One region of the Methylophilus sp. DMC18 genome, then DNA from elsewhere that is predicted to be linked to it. Evidence: predicted binding sites of a transcription regulator. Region 1 holds the regulator's gene; each other region holds the start of a gene.

Region 1 (6,010 bases):
ACACCATTGTGAAATCCAGCCTGCAGTGCGGGCCAGGGCAAAAATCGCCGTAAACATCGAATTGGGGATGCCCATGGCGCGCATGACGATGCCACTGTAGAAGTCCACGTTTGGATAGAGTTTGCGCGAAACGAAGTATTCGTCCTCAAGCGCAATTTTTTCCAGTTCCATCGCCAGTTTGAACATCGGGTCATCGTGCAGGCCCAGTTCATTGAGCACTTCATGGCAGGTTTTTCGCATGATAGAAGCGCGGGGGTCCATGTTGCGATAAACGCGGTGACCAAAGCCCATCAGGCGGAAGCTGTCGGTTTTGTCTTTGGCTCGTTTGATAAATTCGCCGATGCGGCTGACGTCGCCGATTTCTTCCAGCATGTTAAGTGTGGCTTCGTTGGCGCCACCGTGTGAGGGGCCCCATAGCGAGGCGATGCCGGCTGCGATGCAGGCAAACGGGTTGGCGCCGCTGGAGCCGACCAGACGCACGGTAGAGGTAGAAGCATTTTGCTCGTGATCTGCGTGCAGAATCAGAATCCGCTCAAACGCACGGGCCAGAATCGGGTTGGGCACATAGTCTTCACAGGGCGTGGCGAACATCATGTGCATAAAGTTTTCGGCGTAGCCCAATTTGTTTTTGGGATACATGAATGGCTGGCCGATGTTGTACTTATAGCTCCAGGCGGCAATGGTGGGAACTTTGGCCAGCAGACGCATGGCAGCCACTTTACGTGATTCCGGGTCGGACACATTGTTGTTGTCTGGATAGAAGGCCGCCATGGCGCCTACGACCGCGATCATGACCGCCATCGGGTGCGCATCGCGGCGGAACCCACGAAATACATTGCTCATCTGGTCGTGCAACATGGTGTGTTCGCTGATGGTGCTCACGAATTCTTCACGTTGATTGTTATCCGGCAGTTCGCCGTGCAGCAACAGGTGCGAGACCTCAAGGAAGTCACAGTTCTCGGCCAGTTGCTCAATCGGATAGCCACGGTAGTAAAGCAACCCTTTTTCACCATCAATAAAGGTAATGCCAGATGTACACGATGCGGTAGACATGAAGCCAGGATCAAACGTGAAATAACCATGTTTGCCCAGGCTGCGGATATCAATCACATCCGTGCCCAGTGAGCCTTTTAATACTGGTAGCTCAATTGCGCTACTATCGTTGTCAAATGTAATGGTCGCCTTGGTAGCCATAACGTACTCAGTCTTTAATCAAGTTGGTTAAATTATACGCAATCGTTTTGTTTTATCACCGCTTGTGCGGTGACTGTCGCGGAAAAGTTAAAAAAACAATCAAAAGCCTGCACCAGATGTAATCAAGTCACTGGTGCGTTTGCACTGCTTTTGGGAATCATTGCTACGCGTCGTTGCCGGTGCTTAGTTGGGGTAAACGGCACCCAGAATGCGTGGCCCCGCCGCGCCGGTGACAGCGGCCAAATTGCCTGGCAAATGATCTACACAGCGTTGCGCCAGCCAGGCAAAGGCGACCGCTTCCACCCAGTCCACGCCAACGCCCAATTGATCCGTCAGCTGTATGGACTGGCCAGACAGCGCCTGCAGTCTATTCAGCAAGGCCAGATTATGGGCACCACCCCCACAGACGTAGACTTCCTGAGCCCCTGGGCAGAATCGCGTCAGTGCATCGGTGATGCTCACTGCTGTTAACTCAAGCAAAGTACGCGCCACATTTTGTGCACTGTCGGGATACTGATGCAGCAGTTGCATTAACCAGGTGTCGTTAAACAGGTCACGTCCCGTACTTTTGGGCGCGGCCAGTGCAAAATAAGGATCGGCCAACATGGCATTGAGCAAGTCTGGATTAATTTTCCCGCCCGCTGCCCAGTGCCCGCCCGCATCATAGGGCTGGCCTGTGTGTTGCTGCGTCCAGGCATCCATGAGCAGGTTGCCGGGTCCCGAGTCAAAGCCTGTGACTTGTCCGTGTGCTGGCAGATCACTCAAGTTGGCAATGCCGCCGATATTAATGACGACGCGATGCCTGTCTGCACTCGTAAACACCGCCTGGTGAAAGGCCGGCACTAACGGTGCACCTTGGCCGCCAGCGGCAATATCGCGACTTCTGAAGTCGCCAATGACCGTGATCCCTGTTAATTCTGCCAAGCGGGCATGGTTGCCCAATTGTATGGTGTATGCCATGCCCTCTGCCAGTGTCGGACAGTGCCGGATGGTCTGGCCATGGCAACCGATGGCTGTCACGGCCTCGGCACGGATGTCGGCGAGCTTAAGCAGTTGCTTGACGGCTTGCGCGTAGAGTTCTGCGAGCTGGTTAGCAACCACTGCGGCCTCGTGTAACTCGTTATTGGCGGGCGTGTGCAAGGCCAGTAGGCGCTGTTTAAGCGCGTCAGGGTAGGGCAGAAAATAGGTGGCCGTTTGTGTCAGTTGCTCGCCCCGTTGCGAGGTGAGCACGGCATCCACCCCGTCCAGGCTGGTACCGGACATCAGTCCAATAAACAAACGTGGCTGGGAGCGATCGGCAGAAACTTGCATGGGTGTCATTTTAACACTGCTCCAGCCGCGCTTACAGAAATGCATGGGATTACGTTAAAATAGCTGTTTTACTTATTTGAGACGGTGCCATCAGTGCGCATCGTTGTATTTGACGGATACCCGCATGACCGATACCAAACAACCCTCATCTGAAGTGCCAGCATTGAGCCCAGAAATTGCCAAGGCGTTGGCCATTATCAAGCGTGGCGCAGATGAGTTACTGATCGAGCAGGAGCTGGTCGAGAAACTGAAAACAGGCAAGCCGTTACGTGTGAAAGCAGGCTTTGACCCTACCGCGCCCGACTTGCACCTGGGTCATACCGTCCTCATTAATAAATTGCGCCAGTTGCAGGATCTGGGCCATCAGATTTTATTCCTGATCGGTGACTTTACCGGCATGATTGGTGACCCGACTGGCAAAAGCGCCACCCGTCCACCCTTAACCGTGGAGCAGGTCAAGGCCAACGCCGATACCTATGCCGCACAAGTCTTCAAGATTCTTGATCCTGCCAAAACCGAAATTGTCTTTAACTCCAACTGGTTAAGTGAACTTGGCGCGGCGGGGATGATTAAACTGGCTGCCAGCCATACCGTGGCCCGCATGCTGGAGCGCGATGACTTCTCCAAACGCTTCAAGGGTAATCAACCGATTGCGATTCACGAGTTTCTGTACCCGTTACTGCAAGGATATGATTCGGTCGCCCTGCAAGCGGATCTTGAGCTCGGTGGTACCGACCAGAAGTTTAACCTGCTCATGGGGCGTGAGTTGCAAAAGCAGGCCGGCCAGTCGCAGCAATGTGTGCTGATGATGCCGCTGCTGGAAGGGTTGGATGGCGTCAATAAAATGTCTAAATCACTCGGTAACTACATTGGCATTAGCGAGGCGCCAGAGACTATTTTTGCCAAGATCATGTCGATTTCAGATGAACTGATGTGGCGCTATATTGATTTGCTGTCTTTTGCGACGCTGGAAACCATTGCCGAATGGAAGGCGCAAGTCGCCAGCGGTGAAAATCCCCGCAATATCAAGGTCGGCTTTGCCCAAGAAATTGTGGCGCGTTTCCATGGTCAAGCCGCGGCTGAAAAAGCCTTGCAGGACTTCCAGACCCGTGCCAAAGGCGGCATCCCGGATGACGTGCCCGAAGTTGAAGTGACCATTGAAGGCGAGAGCATCGGCATTAGCCAATTGTTAAAACAGGCGGGCTTGGTTGAAAGCACCAGTGAAGCCATGCGCGCAGTGCAGCAAGGCGGCGTCAAGCTCGACAGCGTCAAGGTGGATGATAAGAATCTGCCTTTGACTAAAGGTGTGACAGTGATCGCCCAGGTGGGTAAACGTAAATTTGCCAAGATCACAATCAGGTGATTTGAGCTGAGAAACAAAAAAGGCCGCATCTGCGGCCTTTTTTGTTTAGAGCGTTTTGCGCAAGTTCGCGGGCGGAATATTCAGGGACTCGCGATATTTGGCTATGGTACGGCGGGCAACGACGATACCTTGTTGTGCCAGTGTGTCGGTGATCTGGTTGTCCGACAAAGGCTTTTTCGGGTTTTCTTCGGCCACCATTTGCTTGATCAAGGCGCGGATAGCGGTGGCAGAGCAGGAGCCGCCTGCATCTGTGGCCACCGAGCTGCCAAAGAAGTATTTGAGTTCATAGACGCCACGCGGTGTGAGCATATACTTATGTGTGGTGACGCGGGAAACTGTGCTTTCATGCAAGTCGAGTTCTTCGGCGATTTCACGCAGCACCAGTGGCCGCATGGCAATTTCACCATGTTCAAAGAAGTTGCGCTGGCGATCTACAATGGCTTGTGACACGCGCAAAATGGTCGAGAAGCGCTGCTGGATATTTTTAATCATCCACTTGGCTTCCTGCATCTGGCTTTGCAGGTATTGGCCTGAACTCTCGCGGTTGCGCTTGAGGATGTCCGCATACATCTGGTTGATGCGCAGTTTGGGGATCACGCCATCATTTAAGGAGGCGACCCAAATGCCCTTGATTTTTTTAACCACCACATCGTGCTGGATAAAGTGATCGTGACTAAAGCTGGAAAACTCGCTGCCGGGTCTGGGGTTTTGCTGGCGGATCAGGTGCTGCGCCGCCTTGAGTACCGCTTCATCGCAACCAAGCACCTTGCGCAGTTTGACAAAGTCTTTGTTGGCCAGCAGCGCCAGGTGGTCTTTGGCAATGGCAATGGCAGTTTGCAAGTGTGGCGTTTCTTGCGGCAAACGCGTCAGTTGCAAGAGCAGGCACTCGCGTAAATCGCGCGCACCAACGCCTACAGGGTCCAGATTCTGGATCAGCTTGAGGGCGGTTTCCAGTTCCAGCAGCTCGACCTCAAGTTCGAGCGGCAAGTGCTCTACAATCTCCTGCAGATCTTGCTCCAGATAGCCATCATCAGTGATGCTATCCAGTAGCAGTTTGACCAGGCTCATGTCTCGTTGCGACAAATGTGCCAGTTGTATCTGGTCAATCAGATGCTCGCGCAAACTGATGCTGGTGGTTTCCTGTCTGGAAAAGTCACTGTCTTCGTCTTCCTGATGATTGCGTCCGGCTTCGTCCCAGTTGCTGGTGCTGCCAAACTCTTCATAATCATCTTCAAACTCTGGCGGCGTGAATTCCTCGTTTAAATTGGGCAGGTCGCTCTCGCTCCCGCCCAGCTCATCGTGCAAGTCTTCACGCAGACTTTCTGCCGGTGCGGTGATCTCTTGCTGTGTTGCCATGTCAAACGAGCTGGCATCTGTCGGCTCAGCTTCTACAGTGGGGGGAGGCGGTGTGTTATCTTCAAACTCGCCTTCTTCACCGTCTGACATTTCCAGTAACGGGTTTTCCTGCAGGATGGTTTCCAGTTCCTGGTTCAGTTCCAGCGTGGAAAGTTGCAGCAAACGGATCGATTGCTGCAGCTGCGGCGTCAGCGCCAGATTTTGCGAAATACGTAATTGCAGGTTCTGTTTCATGACGGATTACAGCCTAAAATTCTTGCCCAGATACACTTCACGCACACCTTCGTTCTGAATGATTTCATCGGGCGTGCCTGCTGCAAACACAGCGCCTTCATTGACAATATAAGCGCGGTCACAGATATCCAGCGTTTCGCGCACATTGTGGTCGGTGATTAAAATACCAATATTCTGACTGCTCAGGTAGCGGATGATTTTCTGGATTTCGATCACCGCAATCGGATCAATCCCGGCGAACGGTTCATCCAGCAAAATAAATTTAGGGTCAGTGGCCAGGCAGCGCGCAATTTCAACGCGTCGACGTTCGCCACCAGACAAGCTGACGGCCTGACTGTTGCGGATGTGCTGGATATGCAATTGATCCAGCAAGGACTCAAGCCTCGCCTCACGCTGCTCTTCCGTATAGGGACGGGTTTCAAGAATGGCGAGGATGTTGTCGGTTACGCTGAGCTTGCGAAAAATGGATGCTTCTTGGGGCAGATAAGCCAGGCCCATGCGCGCGCGCTCATGCATGGGCGCGCGGCTCACGTCGGCGCCATTCAGCGTAAT
Region 2 (6,010 bases), on a different contig from region 1:
CGCACGATAGGCTTTCATATCGGCAATGCTGATGATTTTAAGCCCGTGTACGCTGGCAAACTTGAATAAGTCGGGTCGTCTGGCCATGCTGCCATCGTCATTGACGATTTCGCATAACACGCCAACCGGCTGCAAGCCGGCCATGGCCGCCAGATCATGCGCCGCTTCGGTATGGCCGGGCCGCTCGAGCACGCCACCACGGCGTGCGCGCAACGGAAAAATATGGCCGGGGCGGTGAAAATCATCGGCCTGAGTGGTGGGATCCGCCAGCTTGCGCAGGGTCAGGGCACGATCCGCTGCTGAAATGCCGCTGGTCGTGCCATATTTGTAATCGACGCTGACCGTAAACGCAGTACGGAACGGGTCGGCGTTGTCTGTCACCATCTGTGGTAACGCCAACGCCTGCAAGCGTGGTGCGGGCATGCCGACGCAGACCAGACCACTACTGTGTTTGACCAGGAAGGCCATTTTTTCAGTGGTGATTTTTTCGGCGGCGATAATCAGATCCCCTTCGTTTTCGCGGTCGGTATCATCGACCACAATCACGAATTCGCCGTTGGCGATGGCTTGAATGGCGCTAGCGACCGAATCAAATGGTTGGTTTTTTTCTAACATACACACTCCTTTTACTCACGCGGCCGGGCTGAGATTCAGCACTCTGGCCGCATTCTGATAAAACACTTTTTCGAGTACGGCATCCTTGAAGCCCAGTGCCGCAAAATCAGCGATGGTTTGTTTCATGGGGCGGAACGGATAAGAGGTGCCAAACAGTAACTGGTCGCCCAGAAACTGGTTGGCGGCCTGCACATACAGCTCGGCGCCGGGCTGGAAAATGTACATATCCGGCACCAGGTACAGATTGGGGTAGCGGAAGGCGGCACCGACAATCTCGTTCACAAACGGGTAATAGCCGTGAAAACAAATAATGTTCAATTGGGGATATTTACGCGCCAGCCGTGCCACCGCATTCGGATGCGCATAGTCGAGATCCGGTGTGGTCGGGCCCGACATCACGCACACCGGCACGCCATACTGCTGGCACGCGTCATACACCGGGTCAAACAGCGGATCATCCACCTGCCGCGCAGGCTTGCCAAAGCCCGGCTCGATATTGATGGCTTTAAAGCCATAATGGTGTATGGCTTTTTCAATCGCGGCCAAGGTGCTGTCCACGCCGCGACTTTCAATATCCACCGAGCCCAACCCCACCAGCTTGGCGCTGTGTTTGACCAGGTCGGCAATTTTCTGATCATCAATGGTCAGGTCCGGCGTTTCACGGCCGACCACCACTGCAATGTCGATACCAGCTTCGTCTATTTCCTGCAGATAACCCTCTACCGTGTAAGAGCGACGGAAATGCTCGGGCTCCAGCGAACCCACGCGCTGATTCAGCCATTTGGCCGTCTCATAGGCAGGCGTGTTGGGGGTGGCGCCAAAAAAGTCATGCAAAAACGCAGGACGGTTACGTAAATCAATAATTTTTTGTTTCATATCTATTCTTTAGTGATGGAAACACTTAAGCAATGCGCGAGCGGGATGAAGACCAAGGCGCACGACACGCAGAAACCGGAATGTACATGGCGTACATGGGGATTTTGAGTACCGTGCAACGCCGTTATTCGCCCGCGCAGCTATGGATCATGTGTTTTCTATGAGTAAAAGCTAGGGGTGGGATACTGCCCATTCAGCGCCCACTCGCCTAACTCCTTGAATTTGTAATCCACCGGGTCATGCAAGGTATACACACGCAAATTCCGCCAGAAACGGTCCATGCGCAGCTTGGCTGTGGTCGCACGGGCGCCCGCCACCTCAAAAATACGCGTGGTCACATCCAGCCCGGCACGGGTCGCCTGCACTTTGGCCGAGAATACGGCCAGCGCCACCTCTCCGCGTTGTGCGTCTTCCAGTGCCAACCCTTGTTGCCAGGCCGCATCGAGCAATTCGGCAGCATGGTCGGCCAGTACAGATGATGCATGTAATCCGGCCCAAAACTCGCCGTAATGCAGCAAGGTATAAGGATCCTCATACACACTATTTGCCAACGAAGCAGACCAGACCCGGCTGCTGCCACGGGTGTATTTGGCGCCCTCGGCCAGCGCCCCTTCGGCAATACCCAGGTAGATATTGGTAAAAATCAGCTGGGCCACCAACGAACGCAGACTGGCAAACGACGAACTGAGTGGACCAGGCTGCATGAGTAAGTCATGATCTTCCACCTTGAGCTGGTTAAATTCGGCGCTACCACTATCGGTCTGGCGCTGGCCAATATTGTCCCAGTCGCCCTTGAGCGTAATCCCTGCGCGACTGGTCGGCACCGCAGCCACCAGAAATTTGCCGCTGCCTTCTTCTATGGCAGACGCGATCAGGAAGTCAGAATCCATGGAGCCGGAGCAAAAACTTTTTTGCCCGTGGAACACATAACCGCCGTCTATCTTGCGTGCCACCGTGCGCTGGTCCAGCGGATTGAGGGCATTACCCCACCACAGGTGCTGTTGCGCAGTGAGCTTGAAATAATGCTGCCATTGCGTCTCGCTGCCATATAAACGGATAGACGCCAGCATCAAAAACTGGAATGCAAACACCTGTGCAATTGAGCTGTCGACGCGGGCAATCTGGCGGATGATGCGGTAAGTCTGCGTCCAGCTAGCGCCCAAGCCCCCGGCCTGTTGCGGAATCCACAAGCTGAGTAAGCCACTATCACGCACCGCCTGGCGCTGCAGGTAAGGTGTACCGCCTGCGACATCACGCTCAACCGCAGTGAGTGCCAGATAATCGCAAAGCTGTTCTGCGCGCTGCTCTGGGGTACCGTGAAACACAATGCCGTGCTCCGCCTCAACGGCGGGCTGGCGTAAATTCAGAGCCAAAGTCATCTTCCCCCCTACGCAGCATGCTTAACAGATTGGGCTGCGCCAAACGGGCCGGTGAGATTGGTCGTAATGCTAACCTCATGTGGGGCCTGTTGCTGGAGCGGCAAAAGCGGGAACAATAATTCAGCGACACGGTAAGCCTCCTCCAGATGTGGGTAGCCTGAGAAAATAAAATAATCAATGCCAAGCGCCTGATACTCTTTAATGCGGTCAGCCACTTCTTGCGGATTGCCCACCAGCGCAGTGCCGGCACCGCCGCGCACCAAGCCCACACCGGCCCACAGACTCGGGGAGACTTCGAGCTGGTCACGACGGCCATGATGCAAAGCCGTCATGCGTTTTTGCGCCACAGAATCAAAGTTGGCCACCGCGGCCTGGGCGGCGGCTATGGTGTCATCGGTGACCTGCGAAATGAGCGTGTCGGCGGCTTGCCAGGCTTGCTCGCTGGTCTCACGCACAATCACATGCAAGCGGATACCAAACCGGATATGGCGGCCTTTGGCTGCCGCGGCCGCACGGATCACCTTGATTTTTTCGGCCACGGCGGCAGGCGGTTCACCCCAGGTTAAATGCACATCAATATGCTCGCTGCTGAGTTTGATGGCGGCCTCGGAAGCACCGCCGATAAACAGTGGCGGGTAAGGTTTTTGTAGGCTACCGGTCGGTAAGCTGGCCCCTTTCACACTTAAATATTCGCCTTCAAAATCCACGCGCTGCTCGCTCAGTACCGAGCGCCAGATAGACAAGAACTCCTCAGCCTCAGCATACCGCGCATCATGATCGAGAAAGCTACCCTCGGCTTGCTGTTCGGCCGGGTCACCGCCCGCCACCACATTAATCAACAGACGCCCGCCTGAAATGCGATCGAGTGTGGAGGCCATGCGTGCCGATACCACCGGTGAAATAAACCCAGGCCGTGTGGCGACTAAAAACTTGAGCTGGCTGGTTTCATTGATCAGCGCCGAAGAAATCACCCAGGCATCTTCGCAAGAGCGGCCAGACGGCACCAGCACACCGCCATAGCCCAGCCGATCTGCCGCTTGCGCAATCTGCTTCAGATAAGAAAACGTGGCCGGTCTGGCGCCCTGGCTGCTGCCAAGATACCGTTGATCGCCATGCGTGGGTAAAAACCAGAATATTTGCATCGACTACCCTTTACAACCCATTCAACAGAAATAACAGCTTGAAAAGTGCAAAGTCCATGCCACAAATAAAGTGCTTTTAATTCAATTACTTAAAAAAATTATTTTTTTGATTGCTGCAAAATCAGCAACTTGTTCAGCAGTGCTGCTGCGTTTGCAGCACCCTGCATCGATTTCAGCAGGCGGATGTAGAGCAGTGCCATTTGCATACCTCACGCAGCAATAAGCAACCACAAGTCCTCCTTTTCTTAACCCCATGATTTGATGGCATTTATTGTTTTAACCCGTCATCTCATGCCTGCGGTAGCACGACCTCGGCCTGATTGGCATGCATTCTGCTAATTCAGACGGGTAATTAAATCATTATTTCTAATGAGAGATTTATTTATAACTTTAAAGAATATGAATAGCGCCATTACTTATTGGCACGAAATTGCAGCCTGGATTACTGTATCTGGGCTTAACTCTATGGAAAGACAGTGAGATCCTCACGATGGCAAATCTATTAGCAAACGATTTTTATACGACTGAACACGACACGCAGTTTGAGCAACAGCGTCTGTTAACCATGCCGAACTCGCGGGCCATGTCGACATCGATTCGAGCGACCGCGCAGGTGTTTGAAGATCCGAAGTCGATCGCCTTGCTTAATCGCATCAAGCAAATTGCCCCCAGTGACGCCAATGTCTTGATCATCGGCGAAACTGGCACGGGCAAGGAGCTGATTGCCCGCCATGTGCATGCCTTGAGCTACCGTAAATCCAAACCATTTGTCGCGGTGAATTGCGGGGCGTTCTCGGAAACACTGGTCGAAAGTGAATTGTTCGGCCATGAAAAAGGCGCGTTTACCGGGGCAGTCACCGCCAAAGCCGGCTGGTTTGAAGAGGCGAATGGCGGCACGCTGTTTCTGGATGAGATCGGTGATTTGCCGCTGAGTCTCCAGGTGAAGCTGTTACGTGTACTACAAGAGCGGGAAGTGGTACGGCTAGGCGCGCGCAAACCAACCCCGATTGATGTGCGGCTGATTGCAGCGACCAACGTACGCCTGGAAGAGGCCGTGCTGGCTGGTAACTTCAGGGAGGATTTATTCTACCGTTTACGCGTTGCGCACCTGGAGCTGCCAACCCTGCGCAACCGGCCCGGCGATATTTTGCCACTGGCAGATTATTTTGTTGGCGAATATACACGGCGGTTGGGCTACGCCACCATCCGCCTCGATGACTCGGCCAAGCAAAAATTATTGCAACATAGCTGGCCAGGGAATATCCGCGAACTCGAAAATGTGATTCATCACTCCTTGCTAATTTGCCGCAACAATGTGGTGCGCAGTGAGGATTTACATTTGTCCTCGATCTCGCTACACCGACCCAAAGCGACACTGCAGGCCTTGCCCAGCGAAGCAGATACTGACTCGCTGGAGGCGTCGCTGCAGCAGTTGTTTGAAACGGGCAAAGCGCAGCTTTATGACTATGTGGAAGACACGCTGGTACGTGCCGCCTATCAGCATTGCCACCATAATCAGGTGCAAACCGCCAAGCTGCTGGGCTTGAGCCGCAATGTGTTGCGCGCCAAGCTGATTAAAATGGGAGCGATCAATGCGCTTAAATAAGCTTGCCTCTGTGCAAACAGCAGCCATCGAAAGCGGCAGCCTGCGCTGGAAAGCCAGTGCTCACTTACCGACAGAATATGGGCAGTACCGTTTACACGCGTTTGTTGATATGCACAGCGGGCAGGAGCAAATCGCGTTGGTGCTCGGCGAGGTCAGCGGTCAAGCCAGAGTGCTGACCCGCGTGCACTCTGAATGCCTGACCGGGGATGTGTTTGGCTCACAGCGCTGCGATTGCGGCGAACAGTTCAAACGCTCGCAGCAACTGATTCAGGCGCGTGGCAATGGCATTATTCTGTATCTGCGCGGACATGAAGGGCGCGGCATCGGCATCAGCAACAAGGTGCAGGCCTATGATTTGCAAGACACCGGCTTGGATACGGTGGCGGCAAACC
Region 3 (6,010 bases), on a different contig from region 1:
ACGCTCACAGGCTGTGCAAAGTGCTGCACTATTTTCAGCACCGCCTTGCTCCAGCCATCCTGAAACGCGCCCACGTAGTCAGGTGTCGATACATACAGGATATGCATGTCGGCCAGCTCGGGGTGTTTTTGCGCAATCAGCTTGAGATAGGCATCCACATCATCGCCCTTGGTTTCGGTCAGCCCGGTAGAGGCGATGCCGAGGATGGACGGCTGGTTGCGTTTCCAGATATTGACGATGGTCTGCTCGATATTGTCCATGCCACCAAGGATGGTGGTGACCTCGCTCATGGCCGTGGTTTGCATGGGGATCATTTCGCGGAAATGCCGCACAAACAATACCAGCCCGAATGAAGTACAGCCCTGTGAACCATGCAGGGTAGGCAGGCAGTGCTGCAAGCCCATAAAGGCCAGCGCCGCCCCGATGGGTGCGCTCATCTTGAGCGGGTTGACGCTACAGGCTTTACCGGGGCTGAGTACTTGTGCCATGGTCTTGCTCCCTTCAGGCCGCGATGTCGCCGCTGGTCAGTGGCGGCTCATCGCTGCTGACCGCCGTTTCCCACGGCGCTGGTTGCCGCACCTGTTGCCACACCGGGTGATACAGCGATTGCGTGATGTTTTTGACCAGATCCACCATGCCCACATAGCCCGCATACGCATGGTGACGTTCCTGGTTAATATCCAGCCACGGCATTTTGGCCTTGAGCGCCACAAACTGGCTGCGCCCACCCGAGAGCATGATGTCGGCCTTTGCTTCCTTGAGCATGGCATACATATCGCGTGGCCGCATGTCGTCTATCATGTGGGCATCCTCGCCCATGATTTCCTTGATCTTTTCCTTGTCTTCCTCGGTGGATTTTTTGACGCTGGTGCCCACCACCTCCATGCCTGCTTCCTGTAAGGCTGACACCACAGACCAGGATTTGACGCCGCCGGTAATCAGCAACACGCGCTTGCCACTCAGGCGCAATTTGTAGTCGGCTATCGCCGCCCACGCACGGGTTTCTTCACGCGTAATCACTGCTTCGGTACGCGTCATCAACTCGGCATCTGCACCTTGCTGTATCAGCAGGTGGGCAATCTGGCGCAAGCTGTCGCTCATGTCGCCAATGCCGTAAAACGAACCTTCAAAAAACGGAATGCCATAACGCTCTTCCATCTTGCGCGCCACATTAATCATGGCCTTGGAACACACCATCATCGCCGCCTTGGCACGGTGCGACTGCGCCACCTCCTGGTATTTGGCATCGCCTGAAATACAAGCCAGCACGCGGATGCCCAATTCATCCAGCAGCGGTTTGACCTGCCATAACTCACCGGCCAGGTTATATTCACCGATGATATTAATGTCGTACGGCGTGGTGTACTCAGGCTCCTGTGTGCCAATCACATACTCCAGCAAGGCCTCACCCGCCAGCTTGTTGCCCAGGTTTTTTGGTCCGGCAAAGCCAGGTGAATTCACCGGGATCACCGGCTTGCCAAATTTTTCGCTGGCTTTCTTGCACACCGCCTCGATGTCATCCCCGGTCAGCGCAGGCACACAGGTCTGGTAAACAAACACCGCAGGCGGGTCATATTTGGTGATGACTTCTTTAATCGCCTTGAACAACCGTTTTTCACCACCATAAATCACATCCAGTTCGTTCATGTCGGTGGTAAAGCCAGTTCTATAGAGACTGGAATCAGAGGACTTGGCGCCACGGTTATCCCAGGAGTTACCTTCACAGGCAATCGGCCCATGTACCAGATGAGCGACATCGGTAATCGGCTGCAAGGCGATCTTGGCACCATCAAACGCGCAACCACCGGCGGCAGCGCCAGGCGTCAATTGCTTGGTGCAACCTTTCTTGCGTGCTTTTTCATCCTTGGCCTGATTTTTATCGCAGCCGGGTTCATTAAACACGTCCTGAATTTTTTCGTTCAAACTTGCCATGACAAGACACCTGTGGAGTTCTTGTTGTGGTTATTGCAAGGAGTGTGCCACGCTGTGTATGTGTTTTAACTGTATGAATTTAAACAACATTATTTGAAGTGATTGAATGTCGGAAAGCAGACAAATGCGACAATCGGTGTGGGGATAGATGGCATGTTGTAGGGTGAGATGCATGCCCACACGTTGAGGTACTGGATGATGCGATGCCATTTGATTGAGTAGAACGTTATTGTTCTGATTTTTTGATAGTTGGTGAATTCAACGTCGGCGAGTTGGTTTAGTTTTTTGGGTTTATTAATACGGTTTGTTTCGCCTGTAGGCGAGTTACTTTCTGTTGCTTGCCCCACAGAAAGTAACCAAAGAAGAGGGCACCCAGCCATCACGGCCTTCGGCTTCCTTGCGTTGCTCAACAAAGTAAGCGGTCACGAAACTCGCCCTAGCAGCTTGCACACTTCGCAAGCTGCCGCGGAGCTCAGACAGTCGCTCCCTTTTTCCTTACTTTGTTTCCGCTACTCAGCGTGATGGGATGGGATCTGTCTCGCCAAACTCACAGCGTAGAAGTTTGGACCGTTGAAAAACACCAATTCATTTCTTCAATCCACGGATCGTTGCGCTCATCGGGTGTTCGGGGTCCCCATCTGCCGCGCCGAGTAGCGCAGGCAAAATAAGATCAAGCGAGCGGCTGTTCGAATCCCGCGGTGGCCTGCGTTTTGTGCAGGCCGCTAGGATGAGTTTCGCGAGCGCTTATTTTGATGAGCAACGCAGGAAACAAGCGGAAGCTGGGGTGCACTTTCTTTTGGTTACTTTATCTTTGTGCAAGCAAAGAAAAGTAACTCGCCTACAGGCGAAAAGGCGCGTATCAACAGAGCACCAAAGTACTGGGGGACAAGCACCAGAAAGTGACTCGCCTACAGGCGAAAAAGAATATTACATATAACGCACTTCTGTGTGGGCATTCATGCCCATCCTACAGCTAATCTATAAAAAATCAGAAGAATCACTTTTTCTCGACTTTGAGGGGCAAGCGCTTTAGTCCATCTCTCTGGCATGATTCAAGCTATATTTCGGCAAGGCAATCGTCAACGCTTCACTGCCTATCTTCACCTGGCACGCCAGCCTCGATTGCGGCGTCAACCCCCAGGCTTTATCCAACTGGTCTTCCTCCTCATCACTGGCCGCCGCTAGGCTGGAATTACCCTGCTGGATAATCACATGGCAGGTGCTACAGGCACACACGCCGTCGCAGGCGTGTTCCAGGGCAATGCCCGCGTTTAGCAGGGTATCGCACAGCACTTTGCCGGGTTTGGCTTCAATCTGCATACCTTGCGGGCAAAGCTCGGGGTGGGGGAGGATGGTGAGTTGAGTCATACGGTCAGGCTTTCCAGATGCTGGCCAGTGAGTGCCTGCTGTATGCTTTGGTCCATGCGGCGCGCGGCGAAGGTGGACGAGGCGTTGTTAAGGGCTTCGGTGGCGTTGCGCAGGTCTTCGATCTTGTTGCTGTCACCCATGATCAGGGTTTCCGCCAGCGCGTAAATATGTTGCCAGATATGGTCCCATTCGGCTTTGCTGAGCAGGTTGTGGCCGTCTTCGGCCATGGCGGTTTCGGTGGCGTCCAGCAAGCGTCTGGCTTCCACCTGGGCTTCGCGCAAGGCGCGCATGCGCTTGTCGTGTTCGGCGTGTTCGACACCCGCACGTAGCAGGCGGGTGATCTCGTCTTCACTGAGGCCGTAAGAGGGTTTGATACTGATTTGGGCGGCAACGGCACTGGTTTGCTCGATGGCGGAGACTGACAGCAGGCCATCGGCATCGACCTGGAAAGTGACGCGGATACGGGCGGCGCCGGCTACCATGGGCGGGATGCCGCGCAGTTCGAAGCGGGCCAGCGAGCGGCATTCGGCCACCAGTTCGCGTTCGCCCTGAACCACATGAAAGCTCATGGCGGTCTGGCCGTCTTTAAAGGTGGTGAAATCCTGTGCGCGTGCCGTGGGCAGGGTGGCGTTGCGCGGGATGATTTTTTCACTGAGGCCGCCCATGGTTTCCATGCCCAGCGACAGCGGGATGACATCCAGCAGCAGCCATTCCTGGTCTGAGCGGTTGCCTGCCAGCGCATTGGCTTGCATGGCGGCACCGAGCGCCACCACCTGGTCGGGGTCGAGGTTGGTGAGCGGTGGCTGTTTGAAAAAATCGGCCACGGCTTGCCGCAGTTGCGGCATGCGGGTGGCGCCACCGACCAGCACCACACCCTGAATGTCGTTTGTTTGCAAGCCTGCATCACGCAGTGCACGGCGCACCGGGCTAAAGGTTTTCGCCAGCAGTGGCTGGCTCAGCTCAAAAAACAGTTCGCGGCTGAGGATGGCGTGGATGTCGCCGTGGCTCGACAGGCTGCAACGGAGTTCGGTGCTGCTCTGACTGGTCAGGCGTTCTTTGGCCTGACGGCACTCGTTGAGCAGGCTGCGCATGTCGGCGGCATCCAGGGTGTGCAATTGCAAGGTGCCGCATAGCCAATGGTAGATGGCGAGGTCAAAATCATCACCGCCCAGCGCTGAATCACCACTGGTGGCCAGCACCTCAAACACGCCACGGTGCAAGCGCAGGATGGAAAAATCAAAGGTGCCGCCCCCCAGATCATAGACGCAATACACGCCTTCCGCGGCGTTATCCAGCCCGTAGGCAATGGCAGCGGCAGTGGGCTCGTTAAGCAGGCGCAAGACATTGATACCGGCCAGTGTGGCGGCGTCCTTGGTGGCCTGGCGCTGGGCATCGTCAAAATAGGCGGGGACAGTAATCACGGCGCCGGTGAGTTCACCGCCCAGGCTGTGTTCGGCGCGTGCACGCAACACCTTGAGGATATCGGCAGAAATTTCGACCGGGCTGCGCACTCCGGCCACGGTCTCCAGTTTGACCATGCCCGGGCTGTCTACCAGGCGATAAGGCAACTGCCCCAGGTGTTGTATATCTTGCAGGCCACGTCCCATCAGGCGCTTGACCGAGACGATGGTGTTGCGCGGGTCACTGGCGGCGGCAAACTTGGCCTCCCAGCCCACGGTAGTCTCAGCCACCTGATAGCGCACCACCGAAGGCAGCAGGTGGCGACCATGGTCATCGGCCAGTGCCACACATTCGCCACTGCGCACGGTGGCCACCAGCGAGTTGGTGGTGCCTAGGTCTATGCCGACGGCCAGTCTGTGCTGGTGGGGCGCTGCACTTTGCCCCGGTTCTGCAATTTGCAACAGTGCCATAGTCACTCCTCAGAATACGCTGCGCGGGCATGCCCCGCCGTGAAACTTAAACGCTGAAACTCTCGCCGCAGCCACAGTTGGCCTTGGCATTGGGGTTGCTAAACTTAAAGCCTTCGTTGAGGCCTTCTTTGGTGTAGTCCAGTTCGGTGCCATCGAGATAGACCAGGCTGGTTGGGTCTACCAGCACCTTGATACCATGGCTTTCAAAAATCTGGTCTTCTTCACGCGCTTCATCCACAAATTCCAGCGTGTAGGCCATGCCGGAGCAGCCCGAAGTTTTAACACCGACGCGCAGGCCGAGGCCCTTGCCGCGGCTTTCCAGGAATTTTTGTACACGCCCGGCGGCGCTGGGGGTAAGGGTAACAGTCATGTTCGACTCCAGTGGTTTATACCGAGAACGAGCTGCCACACCCACAGGTGGAGGTGGCGTTAGGGTTGGTAATGACAAAGCGCGCGCCTTCCAGGCCTTCCTGGTAGTCTATGGTGGCGCCCATCATGTATTGAAAGCTCATGGCATCTACCAGCAGCGACACCCCGGCTTTTTCTACCACCATGTCGTCTTCGGCCACCTGGTCATCAAAGGCAAAGCTGTACTGAAAACCGGAACAGCCGCCACCGGTCACGTACACACGCAGCTTGAGGCTGGGGTCACCTTCTTCGGCCAGCATTTCGCTCACCTTGCCGGCGGCATTGTCGGTAAAAATAATCGGGGTCGATAAAATGTCGTCACTCAAAACGGCTTCAGTCATGTCAGGCTCCTAGGCGTGGGGCTGGCAGGCGTCGTACTCGCCCTGTTCCAGCCCGTTTTTGTTGCGATAATCGGAAATGGCGGCGCGGAT
Region 4 (6,010 bases), on a different contig from region 1:
AGTAAATTGCTTGATGCGAGGCACCAGTCCCGCCGGAGTCACCTGCCCTTGCGGCGCCATCAATACCACCTTGTCGCCAACACGCACGCCCAGCGCCAGCGCCAGGTCTGCCCCCAATACAATATTGAATTGGCCTGGCTGCAAATCGGTCAGCTTGCCAATTTTCATCTGGGTTGCCAGGTCAGAAACTTTGCCTTCTTGTGAAGGTAACACGCCACGAATCAGCAAGCCCTGCACCGCCTCGTCATGCGTCAACATGCCTTGCGCCATGATGTAAGGCGCCACACCGGTGATGGGGCTGGCAACCGCCTTGGCCGGAATCTGTTCTATCTGCTGCTGCAAATGCCGCCAGTCCGGCAACCCGGCTTCAAAGCTACGCACTTCAATATGCGAAGCCACGCCTAAAATGCGCTTTCTGAGCTCATCCTGAAAGCCGTTCATGACCGACAACACGACAATCAGGGCCATCACACCGAGGGCAATGCCTATCATGCTGGTGAGGGAGATAAACGAAATAAAGTGATTGTTGCGTTTGGCGCGTGTATAGCGCCAGCCTATCCAAAACTCATAAGGCAGGCGCCGCGCGAGCGCGCTGAAAAAGGTGTCATTCTTCATGGCCGCATCTTAACAGCTTTTAATGGCATCGCGATACCTGCCCACATTGAAAGCGCAACTCAACCCAGGCGCCCCTCAACAGTTTGTCAGCCAAATCCGACCCAAAAATGCGGGCATGGCCGACTGAACCCGGGCAAGCTTGCCTTTAAGATGCACTCAGGTCGATGGCATGTACATCGACTGACACAACGATCTAAATCAAGAATGTAATCATAGGAGACTCGAGATGAACAAAGACATTTTCGAAGGCAACTGGAAGCAGCTTAAAGGCAAAGTCAAAGAACAATGGGGAAAACTGACCAATGATGACTTGGATGTGATCGAAGGCAAACGCGACCAAGTCGCAGGTAAAATCCAGGAACGCTATGGCATTACCAAGGATGAAGCCGAGAAACAGCTCAAAGCCTGGGAAGACAAACACCGCCACTAAGGCCCGTGCCATACCCACTTAGCATGATATAACGTTTGGCGTTTTAGCATCATTGTCTAAGCAGAGGCGCCCCGCAGGACAAGCCCAGCTTGTCCTGCGTTGTTTCTGCCTATCAGGCCTTAACCTGTATTGCGCAAACTGGTAGCAATGCCATTAATGGTCAGCGGGATGGCCCACTTGAGTTTTTCATCGGTTTCGCCATTGCGGTAACGCTGTATCATTTCTACCTGCAAGTGATTAAGCGGATCCAGATAGGGCAAGCGGTCGCGAATGGATTTGGCGATCACCGGCTGAGTGGACAGACGTTGCGTGGTGCCCAGCAGCAGATTGACCGCGTCGGTGGTCAGTTTGTGTTCGTGCGCAATGCGGCTGAAAATTTCTTCGCGCAAGGCCTTGTCAGCCAGCAAATGGGCATAATGGCGCGCCACGATCAGGTCTGTTTTCGCAAGCACCATATCGACGTTGTTAATCAGGGTATTAAACAGCGGCCAGTGTGCCTGCATCTCCAGCAACATTTCCAGACGTGCCTGCTTCAAGGCTGGGTCGTGCGCTAAAAACTGGTGAATGGCGCTGCCCAGACCATACCAGCCTGGCAGCAGCAAGCGGCACTGCCCCCATGAGAATCCCCACGGAATCGCCCTTAAATCCTCAATCCGTCGCGTCGATTTGCGCGCGGCGGGCCGGCTCCCCAGATTGAGTCCGGCAATTTCCTCAATCGGCGTGGTATTGAAAAAGTAATCGGCAAAGCCCGGGGTTTCATAAACCAGGCTACGGTAGCTGGTCATCGCGGTGGCTGAGAGGGCTTCCATCACGCTTTCAAACGCACGCCGTTTGGCGGGCTCCAGCTGGTCGGCCGGGAACAAGGTGGCATCCAGCGTCGCCGCAATCAGGGTTTCCAGATGCTGGCGGCCGACCACCGGGTCTGCATAACGCGTGGAGATGATTTCGCCCTGTTCGGTCAGGCGAATCTGGCCATCGACGGTGCCGATGGGTTGCGCCATGATGGCCTGATAGGTTGGGCCACCGCCGCGGCCAACCGTGCCGCCACGGCCATGGAACAGGCGCAACTTGACGTTGGCCTGGTTAAACAGTTCCACCAGCGAAATTTCCGCTTTATACAACTCCCAGTTCGAGGTCAAAAAACCGCCATCCTTGTTGCTGTCCGAATAGCCCAGCATGACTTCCTGCTCATTGCCCTGGAAACGGATCACATGCCGGATGCCGATCAGGCTCAGCCATTTGCCCATGATCATGGGCGCGTCGCGCAAGTCGGCAATGGTTTCAAACAGTGGCACGATATTCAGATCAACCTGAATATTGGCCGAGCCCCACACGCCGCGCAACAAGCCAGCCTCACGTTGCAGCAAGGCCACTTCCAGCAGGTCAGACAAGGTTTCAGTGTGCGAAATAATATACTGGCGTACCGCATGCTCACCAAAGCGCTGGCGCACCTCGCGTACGGCTTCCAGCACGCCGATTTCCTTGTGCACCAGCTCGGAATATTGCTGAAAAGGCGAAAACAGCAGGCGCGGTTGCTTCAGTTCTTCGAGCAAAAGGCCGATTTTCTCTTCCTCGTTAAAACTGGCGTAGTCAAAATCGTAGCCCGCCTTATGTAACAGCTCGCTAATCACCGCTTCATGCACGTCAGAGGACTGGCGGATATCCACGGTGGCCAAATGAAACCCAAACGTGACGATGGCTTTAATCAACTTGCCCAGCCGCGGATAAATCAAGGCCTCGCCATGGTGACGGCGCAAAGAATCGGCAATGGTCTGCAAGGGGTGCAGCAAGGCCTCAGGATCTTCGTAAGGCTCGTTGCCGACTTCTTCCGGCAAACTCCAGCTGGCATCGGGTAGCAAATGGCTGGCGGTCACCAGCAAACGGTCATGCACGCCATTAAGCGCGAGCCGGTAGGGTTCATCCAGCCGATGCGATGACTGGTCGCGCGAAGCTTTCGCCAAGGCCAACACTGCGTCATCCACACCAACCACGCGCGTGGACACAGCCAGCTCGCGCTTGAGCGCGGCCAGCTCTTGCAGATAGAACTTGAACAAGGTGGTGGCCTGCAGGCGCACACTGTCGCGCAAGGTGGTGCCATTCACAAACGGATTGCCGTCACGGTCGCCACCAATCCAGCTACCCATGCGCAAAATACCTGGCAAGTCCATGCCGGGCAGCCAATCTGCCAGGTCGCGCTCGATATCCTGCAGGATTTCAGGGATCACATGTAAGAAGGTACTTTCGTAATAGGTCAGTGCGTTTTCAATCTCATTGAGCACACTGAGCTTGGAGTAGCGCATCATGCGGGTTTGCCACAAGGCCGACACCGCACCTTGCAATAACAGCTTGTTGCGCGCCAGTTGGCGCTCAGACACCATGTGCCCACGCTGCCCCAGCAACTCCGCAATCAGCTGCTCAATGTCCAGCACACTTTTACGCTGCACCTCGGTCGGATGCGCAGTCAGCACTGGTGAGATCAGGGCGTCTTGCAACAGTTGCTGGATTTTTTGCGGCGCGATGCCAGAGGCCTTGATTTGTGCCAGCGTGTGCGACAACATGCCAGGCGCAGGTGTATTTTGCTGGCAATGGCCGAGTTCCTGTCCGTAAAGATCTTCGGCCAAATTCACCAGATGTTTGAAATAAGCCAGTGCACGTACCACGCGCACCGTATGCTCCAGGCTCAGGTCAGCGAGCAACTGCTCAAGATCTAACGAAGCCTGCTGGTCATGGTTCTGGTGAAAACGCAATGCGGCTTGCCGGATGGCGGCAATTTTCTGCGCAACCGCTTCGCCCTCCACCTCCAGAATGGCCTGATCAAGTAAATCACCTAACAACTGAATATTGTTGGACAGCCGCATTTCCGCCGTTAGCATGGCGTCGGCTGCAAGTTTTTTTATCATGATGCCTCTCCTCTAGCTTAGGTTATCCCTAGCAACAAGCAGGCCATCTAAAAAAAAGATTTTTTTACTTTAAAATCAGCGTATTGGAAGAAACGAAACTCAAGCGCCATATACGAAGTGACTCACATGCACTGCCAACAGGCAAACCGGTGCACCGATTTGGGCCTCGAATCACATGGGCAACAGTCGCGTTGAACCCAGACTTTCCATCAGGCCCTGAAACGGCAAGGCCGCACAGTTTGATGGATGTTTTGCGGAAATTTGCACTAGCAAAGACGCCACGACTATGCATCACACTCGGTTTCCTGAGGCATAATAGACAGATGAAATGCATCAATCTCGATCATTGGATGGCACAAATCCTGTCCGTCTGGCAGTCGTTGGCCGCGCAGAGCGTTTGGCTGCAGGATGGCTTTTTGCTGCTGATGTGCCTGATCATCGGCTTGCTGCTATTCCTGTTTGGGACCGTGATCGGCTTGTTTACGCAATCACTGTGGGGCATTTTTACGACGGGTCGCCAGGGCAGCGACGAAGAGCACAAGTAAATAAGCGCTATTCTGGCGTCAGCCAGCGGGCAATCGCGTCGAGCTCTGCCGCGCTGTCGCTGTCAAAATCTGCATACTGATGACCGCCGGTTCTGGCATACCAGTATTCACTATTCCAACGGTCACCTTCTATTTTATGCAATACCGCATGTATCCAGTTGGCAGTGGGGTCACTATACGCCTGCGCAATTTGATGTGCGCCATGCCAGTCTCCGGCTTGCGCCAGCCTCACGGCCTGCAATAACAATGTCCGGTTAGACATGCTTGGGATATTCAATCGTCCCCTTCTGGATGAATTCGATTTTATAGCCGTCCGGGTCTTCGATAAAGGCAATGACAATGGTGCCGTGTTTCATCGGCCCCGCCTCGCGCACCACTTTGCCGCCCTTGGCCTTGACCAGCTCACAGGCTTTATAGGCATCGTCCACCTCAATTGCCATATGACCATAGGCGGTGCCCATGTCATAAGTGGTTTTGCCGTAGTTGTAGGTGAGCTCCAGCACGGTGTGGTCGTACTCGTTACCATAGCCGACAAACGCCAGTGTAAACTCGCCGTCAGGATAATCCTGGGTACGGATTAACTTCATGCCCAGTACGCCAGTATAAAAGTCGATGGAACGCTGCATATCGCCCACGCGCAACATGGTATGTAAAATCCGCATTGATGTCTCCTTGATCTCTAATTTTTTTAATCTGTTGTGGACGTAACCGGCCCACTCGGCTTAACCCCGCGTGGCAACAATGCGCTGATATTTCTCCAGCAATTGCTCCTTGGTTTCGCGCCGCTCAGGGTCTAGCGGAATGCAGCTGATCGGGCAGACCTGCTGACATTGCGGTTTATCGTAATGGCCGACGCACTCGGTACACAAGTCGGGGTTGATTTCATAAATTTCTGCGCCTTGCGAGATGGCTTCATTCGGGCACACGGGCTCGCACACATCGCAGTTAATACATTCATCGGTAATAAATAAAGCCATGATTTTCTTTACATCGCTACAGAGGCGCCATCACTCAGGCAATCGCCAGTTTTTGCTTGATTGCCCGTTCGACGCCTGGTGAGACAAACTGGTTCACATCGCCTCCCAGGCGCGCCACTTCACGCACCAGGCTGGAGGAAATAAACATGAACTCTTCCGCCGGGGTCATGAACAGGGTTTCCAGTTTGGGATAGAGCTTGCGGTTCATGCCGGCCAACTGAAACTCATATTCAAAGTCACTGGCCGCACGCAGGCCACGGATCACCATCTGCCCGCCCTGCGCCTGCACAAACTGCATGAGCAAACCGTCAAAGCCGACCACACGGATGTTATCGCCTGCAAACACCGACTCTGCCAGCGCAACCCGCTCTTGCAGGCTGAACAAGGTTTGTTTGCTGGTGCTGCCAGCCACCGCCACAATCACTTGGTCAAACAGCTTGGCCGCCCTGCGCACAATATCCTCATGCCCCAGGGTGATGGGATCAAAGGTGCCTGGATAGACGGCAATTCTGGTTTTACTCATCGCTTGCTTCCGTAATCATC

What was found. The regulator sigma-54, encoded in region 1, starts transcription at its own class of promoters, with help from an activator protein. The targets are predictions, from matches to a motif close to TGGCACNNTTCCTGCT.
Region 2: the regulator sigma-54 is predicted to act here: its motif matches at 4,048-4,063, upstream of ssuD (FMNH2-dependent alkanesulfonate monooxygenase).
Region 3: the regulator sigma-54 is predicted to act here: its motif matches at 1,967-1,982, upstream of nifE (nitrogenase iron-molybdenum cofactor biosynthesis protein NifE).
Region 4: the regulator sigma-54 is predicted to act here: its motif matches at 3,976-3,991, upstream of ppc (phosphoenolpyruvate carboxylase).

Annotation. Positions count from the first base shown of each region.
Region 1 covers NZ_JBQUZE010000007.1:5,970-11,979, reverse strand. The annotation lists gene gltA (citrate synthase) at 1-1,194, opposite strand, end outside; gene ACT53G_RS14090 (anhydro-N-acetylmuramic acid kinase) at 1,378-2,505, opposite strand; gene tyrS (tyrosine--tRNA ligase) at 2,630-3,868, shown strand; gene ACT53G_RS14080 (RNA polymerase factor sigma-54) at 3,914-5,458, opposite strand; gene lptB (LPS export ABC transporter ATP-binding protein) at 5,465-6,010, opposite strand, start outside.
Region 2 covers NZ_JBQUZE010000004.1:20,289-26,298, forward strand. The annotation lists gene ribB (3,4-dihydroxy-2-butanone-4-phosphate synthase) at 1-615, opposite strand, end outside; gene ACT53G_RS10060 (amidohydrolase family protein) at 631-1,491, opposite strand; gene ACT53G_RS10065 (acyl-CoA dehydrogenase family protein) at 1,650-2,870, opposite strand; gene ssuD (FMNH2-dependent alkanesulfonate monooxygenase) at 2,879-4,012, opposite strand; gene ACT53G_RS10075 (sigma-54 interaction domain-containing protein) at 4,578-5,618, shown strand; gene ribA (GTP cyclohydrolase II) at 5,605-6,010, shown strand, end outside.
Region 3 covers NZ_JBQUZE010000001.1:142,029-148,038, forward strand. The annotation lists gene nifN (nitrogenase iron-molybdenum cofactor biosynthesis protein NifN) at 1-488, opposite strand, end outside; gene nifE (nitrogenase iron-molybdenum cofactor biosynthesis protein NifE) at 502-1,932, opposite strand; gene fdx (ISC system 2Fe-2S type ferredoxin) at 2,962-3,300, opposite strand; gene hscA (Fe-S protein assembly chaperone HscA) at 3,297-5,171, opposite strand; gene iscA (iron-sulfur cluster assembly protein IscA) at 5,218-5,541, opposite strand; gene erpA (iron-sulfur cluster insertion protein ErpA) at 5,558-5,920, opposite strand; gene iscU (Fe-S cluster assembly scaffold IscU) at 5,930-6,010, opposite strand, start outside.
Region 4 covers NZ_JBQUZE010000002.1:6,750-12,759, reverse strand. The annotation lists gene ACT53G_RS03880 (lipoprotein-releasing ABC transporter permease subunit) at 1-615, opposite strand, end outside; gene ACT53G_RS03875 (CsbD family protein) at 842-1,045, shown strand; gene ppc (phosphoenolpyruvate carboxylase) at 1,165-3,945, opposite strand; gene ACT53G_RS03865 (hypothetical protein) at 4,269-4,490, shown strand; gene ACT53G_RS03860 (hypothetical protein) at 4,498-4,752, opposite strand; gene gloA (lactoylglutathione lyase) at 4,745-5,152, opposite strand; gene ACT53G_RS03850 (YfhL family 4Fe-4S dicluster ferredoxin) at 5,213-5,467, opposite strand; gene coaD (pantetheine-phosphate adenylyltransferase) at 5,502-5,990, opposite strand.